Regions from separate parts of the Paenibacillus sp. FSL R10-2782 genome, predicted to be linked through region 1. Evidence: riboswitches for the same ligand, from Rfam matches in the RefSeq annotation. Region 1 holds a riboswitch; the other holds the start of a gene.

Region 1 (3,145 bases):
GGCTGAGCCGCCCGTTTCTATCGTATCCGCTTCGACAGCACGACGAATAGCCACCGTATCATCCCGACCCTCTACCACGATCACTTCCTTGATCATTTGCGTTTCCCTCCACTGCTACACAGTAAGCTATATTCATCTTTCCCTGCTTTTGAAAACAAAATAAGAAGAGGATATCCTCTTCTTAGCATGGTATAACTATGATGTTAATACTATCGCATTGCCCTTAACATATACAACACGTTTTTAGTTCATTTCAGGCTTCTCGGGTCCAATCACGTAGACGGTTTTACCGTGCTTCCGACCAAACTGATTGGCTTGACTCAAACTCTCATAATACACATCGATTTTGTGGCCTTTAATCGCGCCACCGGTATCCTCCGCACGGCGGAAGCCCACCCCTTCAATATACACCCACCAGCCGATTGGAATCACATTCGGATCGACAGCGATGGTGCGTCCTTCCGTGACACGTGAGCCGGATGCAGTACGTGTACCGATACCTGGCTCCTGTGACGAATACGCCGTCATGGAGACGTTTTGTAACACTTTGCTGTAATTAAAATTCACACCTGCTTTACGGACAGCATTGCCTGAACTAACCCGTGTAGACTTAATGGCATCTTCAGGACCAACGGAAGCAGCCAGAACGACCGGCTTTTTCTTCGTTCCTACTGCAATCACCTTATCCACACGATTCTGCGCGACTTCCTTGTTTACCAGCTGCTTGGATACCAATTTTCCGTCATGGTATACCTTTTGAACATGCTGGACCACAACACCTTTTTTACCGCTTTGGATAACCCGATTATCGCCTTTATAGAGACTTGGATCGGCCGTTTTGATGACCTGATAAGGTACCTGTTGCTTCTGTTCGACCTGCTGTTTCTTCACACGGACGATTTTTATGTCCATGTTAGACGAAACAGGAGCATCTAGAGCAGGATAAACTTTATCATTTGACGATAATTTATAGCCCGAGGTGCGAATGGCGCCCTCTACTGTATTTTCTGTTGTGTACAACTTTTTCGTCTTATTGGCTAAGGATACTTTGACCTGATTGGCACGTTTGATGACAACGCGATCCCCATCCTGTACTGCTCCGTTCAGCGGCATTGATACCGTATCATGCGGCTGAAGCGAAATCGAATGCTCTTTGAGCAAATCTTGGAGCTGGGATTGCCGAGTTTCTACCGCAGATGCCTTACCGTCGATGACAAAAAAGACCTGTTTTTTAGACTCAGTGTACACCAGAATTGAAATCATAATCGTTAGTGAGATTAGAAAAATAGCAACCAAAGCAGCCTGGCGCACATTTTCCTGCTTCCAACGCAATACGTAAGACATGCTGGATGAGCGTGACTCATGGGTCTCCTCTTTTTGGAAAATGCCCATTTCCTCCGTCCTCCTTACATAGCCCGCCGTCTGGAGTAAGACATAGTTGAGATTGACGTGACTATAACAGATTTTCTACAAGACAAGCCCGTAATGCGACTGTCCTGCACCATGTACCCGTCTTCGCGGCATGCTGTCCTCCCCTGTTTAATCACAGTATGATGACAGATTTTCTTTTATTCACAACAAAAAAAGCCAGAAAAGAGACTTAGAGAGCTCTTTCGTGGCTTCCGGCATGTGCGAATATGCGGAAAAATCATGCACGAGATGGCTTCTCTCTTGTTACGCTTACGGGGTTAGCTGTCGGGTTCGGACGTAGAGAGACGCCCTAGCTTGGGTCAACCGCTCATGGCGGTTGCCTTCACATTCACCCCGAAGACCCAGAAAGAAATCGAAATACGGCCCCTCCACCTGTTCAATCCCATCCGGGAAAAGAATTTCGGTCGAGCCGGCTGGCGGAAGAGACGTTCCCTTCTTGCCCATACGCCGGACGTACTGTAAGCCATATCGGTTCCCCCGTTCCCTGTAAAAGGGACTCAGCGAGACTGGTTCATGAAATGAACTGTTGATGTTTACACTCAAACAACAATTCACTGAAAAGATGATATCCTGTTTCTATGCATGTTGTAAAGCAGGTTTCAAGTACATTTTTCAAAATATTCGGTTAAAATATTGTAATATTCTTGAGTTTCCTGCAACAAATTCATGATTAGCTTCGTCTATCTCTTTATTTTGATTGATTTCTTCCCTTTTTCACTTAATGTCAAATCGTTCCAAGGCATTTTGGGTCGTTATGGACACTAATTCCTCCAACGTAATCCCCTTGATTTGGGCAGCCGCCTCTGCGACCAGTCCCACATGTGCGGACTCATTTCGCTTCCCGCGGAACGGATGAGGTGTTAGATAGGGAGCGTCCGTTTCAATGAGCAGACGGTCCAGCGGCACCTGTGCGAGTACCTCCTTTGGCTGCTTGGCATTTTTGAACGTTATCGGCCCGCCAAAAGAGAGATGAAAGCCCATATCCAGCACCATTTTAGCCGTCTCCCAGCTTCCCGAAAAGGAATGCATGACTCCGCCAACCTCACTCGCTTTTTCTTCACGCAAAATCTTAACAATATCTTCATGCGCATCCCGGTTATGGATGACAATTGGCATGTTCAGCTCACGAGCCAGTCCAATCTGGTTGCGTAGCACCCGATGCTGTACATCCTTGGGTGATGTGTCCCAATAATAATCCAGACCAATCTCCCCGATCGCCACGACTTTCTTATGACTGCATAACGATGCAATCCATTCCAGATCTCCCTCCTGCATCGTAATCGCATCCTGTGGGTGCCATCCAATCGCCGCATAAATAAAATCATACGTTTCGACCAAATTCATGGTAGACGGAATGGTCTCACGGTTAAATCCGATATTAATCATGCGGGTTACTCCCGCTTCGACAGCACGTGCTATTACTTCTTCCCGATCTTCGTCAAATTGCGGGGCATCCAAATGAGTATGAGTGTCAAATAAATTCAAAGCTTTTGTCTCCTTTTTTACTTTTATTAGCATATATTTGTCTATTGTTTGACAAAATAATTCCTTATTTCGGCAGGAAGCTTGTCCTTTACCCCATCCAATTTGTTTTGGGGATAGTACATGTGATATTTACCTCGGTGAATACCGCTAATGGAGCGCACAATTTCCGATACTTCGGAAATTTCTCTCACCTCTCCTTTACGTCCAAGGAGTAAAATCTGGTTATCCG
Region 2 (3,145 bases), 2.7 Mb from region 1:
GCAACCTTCTTTATCGTCGGTCACCGTGCGGAAAAACACCCTGGCATGATTCGCCGTATCGTACGTGAAGGCCATGCCTTAGGCAACCATTCCTATACTCATCCGGATTTTAGGAAAGCTTCACCGGAACGCTTTCGCAACCAGATTAAGAAAACAGAACATATTTTGGAGGCCACCGTTGGCTTTCGCCCCAAGCTGATCCGCCCACCCTATGGTGAAATTACGGAGCCTCAGATCCAGTGGGCGCGTCGTCACGGCTACATGATTGTGAATTGGAACGTAGACTCCCTCGATTGGAAGGGACTCAGTAAAACACAAATTCAGCGTAATGTGATCCCGGCTACCGGACCAGGCTCCATCATTTTAATGCATGCAGGTGGAGGTCAAAGTTCCAATCTGAAAGGCACTGTTCAATCCCTGCCGGGTCTCATTCAGTCGCTGAAAGCCAAGGGCTACAAATTTGTCACGGTTCCACGGCTACTTCATACCTCGGAGCGGAAATAACATTAAAAGGGCTGTCTTACCAGCAGATGCATTCTGCTCGTCAAGACAGCCCTTTTTTAATCGACAAAACCCATATATGAATCCTGAACCTGCGATTAAGTTATTTGATTATAGATCACAGATTATAGTTTACATAATATATATTATGTAAACTTAATTCATTTGCTTATACAGCCTATTTATCAATGACGTACAGCTTCACATTCTGAAAACCAAAGTCACTCACAAAAGATGGGCTGCCTGGAATGAAAATATCTATCCGTTTCCCCGTAATGGCGCTACCCTTATCGCGTGCTACGGCTACAAAAGAATGATCCGGCAAACCCGGGTGGGAATAGCCTGTAACCAACACTTTCGTACCCAACGGAATTACGTTTGGGTCAACCGCAATCGTACCAAGCTTAAGCGGATTTCCGAAATAATCCACCGCTCCCCATTTTCCATTTTCACTGGTTGCTGCGGAATACGCTGTAGCCTTCACGTCAACTACTTTGCTGTAGTTAAATGTTTTGCCCCATGCTTCAACTTGTTGACCGTCACCTGCCGGCGCTTTATCTGAAAGAAGCTGAGGCTTTGAATCCGAAGCAGCCTTTACCTTGTTCTCGTCCGGCACCTTAATTTGTACTCCTGCATATATATTGCTGGCAGCAAGATCTGGGTTCTCCTTTTGCAGATTCTCTACAGATACCCCGTAACGTTGAGCAAGTAAAAAGAAGGTATCACCTTCCTTGGCGGTATGAAGCGAAGCGGCGTCGGCTACCCCGGCTGTCTGCGCCAATCCTGCAATGGCTGCTGCCAGCACCGCAAATTTCATTGTTTTTCCAATACGTTTAAGATGTTTCAAAAGATATGTACCTCCTCTGTTATGCCTGCGAAGTTAGCTGTCGGATTCGGACTCAGGAGAAGCCCTATGCTTGTGCAATTCACCCCTAGGCACCTTCCATCCATTCGTATGAAGACGGATCAGAAGTTACTGCCGTTGTTACGTCCCCCGCACTTCCCATGGTTTTGGGTCCCGCATTCAGCGTCTAAATGTAGCTGTCTGCTGCCCCGGTAAGTTTTGGCTCACTGCATAATATCACAATTTTGTAACCTTATCTGCATGAAAATGTTGGGAACCCCGAATATCATACTACATCTGTTACAATTTTGTCATCATGAAATCGAAATCAGTTACAAAAATCTGAACGAGGATGACAAAAAAAGAAAAAAGCCCTCCCGTCAAACTTCCACCGCGGAGGGCTTGCTTCATAGCCTTTACAAGCTCATTTCTTACAAAACCTTGGCAAGAAAATCCCGGGTACGATCATGGCTTGGAGTGCCAAAAACCTGCTCCGGTGTACCTTGCTCCACAATTTGACCGTTATCCATAAAGATAATGCGGTCTCCTACCTCGCGGGCAAAGCCCATTTCATGTGTCACGATGACCATCGTCATGCCACCCTCAGCCAGCTTCTTCATCACGTCCAGCACCTCCCCGACCATTTCAGGGTCCAAAGCAGAAGTCGGCTCATCGAAGAGCATCACATGCGGCTGCATCGCCAAGGCGCGTGCAATCGCAATCCGCTGCTTCTGTCCGCCGGAAAGCTGATTGGGATAGGTGTCCTTTTTGTCTTCAAGCCCAACGGTACGCAGCAGCTCCAGCGCAATTTTCTCCGCTTCCTTTGCTGACTGGCCTCTAACCTGAGTTGGCGCAAGCGTCAGATTTTGCAGCACCGTTTTGTGCGGGAACAGATTGAAATGCTGGAACACCATCCCCATTTTCTCACGAGTCGCATTAATATTATGACCACGGGCTGTAATCGGCTCGCCCTCAAACAAAATCTCCCCATCGGTCGGCTGCTCCAGCAGATTCATACAACGTAAAAATGTACTTTTCCCCGAACCACTCGGGCCAATGACGACAACAACCTCGCCTTTTGCAATATCTATATCAATGCCTTTTAAAATTTCATTTTTGCCGAACGATTTACGCAGTTGTTTAACGGTGATCACTGGCTCTCAACTTCCTTTCCCATAAACCCAACAGCTTCGACAAGCTGAATGTCATTACAAAATAAATAGCAGCCGCGATGACGAACGGACTTAATCCTTCGTAGGTGATGTTCTTAATGACTTGGGCCTGATACATAATATCCACCATACCGATGGTAGAAATGATGGAGGACTCTTTAATAATCGTAATAAACTCATTGCCGATCGCAGGCAGTACAGACTTGAACGCTTGCGGTAAAATGACGTGACGCATAGCTTTGCCTCGTCCCATACCGAGTGAACGGGCCGCTTCCATCTGACCACGGTCCACTGCCTGGATACCTGCACGGAAAATTTCAGCCAGATATGCCGAGCTATTCAGAGATAACGTAATAATACCGGACTGAAGTGGCGTAAAATTGACGCCCAGCGTCAAAGCAACTCCATAATGGATGATCATAAGCTGTACCAGCATAGGTGTACCACGAAGTACCTCTACGTAGGCTGTACCCAACCATTCAATGATACGTACACCACTCATCCGCAGCAGAGAGATGATCAGACCAATGATAAATCCGAACAGTACCCCGAGCGCAGACAACAACAACGTGTAGCCGATACCCGTAGCGTAAAAGCTGCGATATTTCCAAAATATATCCACGATGTT

Evidence for each region. Region 1 has a riboswitch for cyclic di-AMP ahead of NST83_RS00140 (G5 domain-containing protein). Riboswitches for the same ligand answer to the same signal wherever they lie in the genome.
Region 2: it holds a riboswitch for cyclic di-AMP, as region 1 does, so the genes downstream of both, NST83_RS13105 (3D domain-containing protein) here and NST83_RS00140 (G5 domain-containing protein) in region 1, are expected to answer to the same signal.

Annotation. Positions count from the first base shown of each region.
Region 1 is NZ_CP151951.1:28,759-31,903, reverse strand. Features, by position in the region: gene rnmV (ribonuclease M5) at 1-96, opposite strand, end outside; gene NST83_RS00140 (G5 domain-containing protein) at 244-1,392, opposite strand; cyclic di-AMP (ydaO/yuaA leader) riboswitch at 1,662-1,944, opposite strand; gene NST83_RS00135 (TatD family hydrolase) at 2,146-2,916, opposite strand; gene NST83_RS00130 (HD domain-containing protein) at 2,958-3,145, opposite strand, start outside.
Region 2 is NZ_CP151951.1:2,903,182-2,906,326, forward strand. Features, by position in the region: gene NST83_RS13100 (polysaccharide deacetylase family protein) at 1-504, shown strand, start outside; gene NST83_RS13105 (3D domain-containing protein) at 680-1,348, opposite strand; cyclic di-AMP (ydaO/yuaA leader) riboswitch at 1,356-1,528, opposite strand; gene NST83_RS13110 (amino acid ABC transporter ATP-binding protein) at 1,777-2,499, opposite strand; gene NST83_RS13115 (ABC transporter substrate-binding protein/permease) at 2,486-3,145, opposite strand, start outside.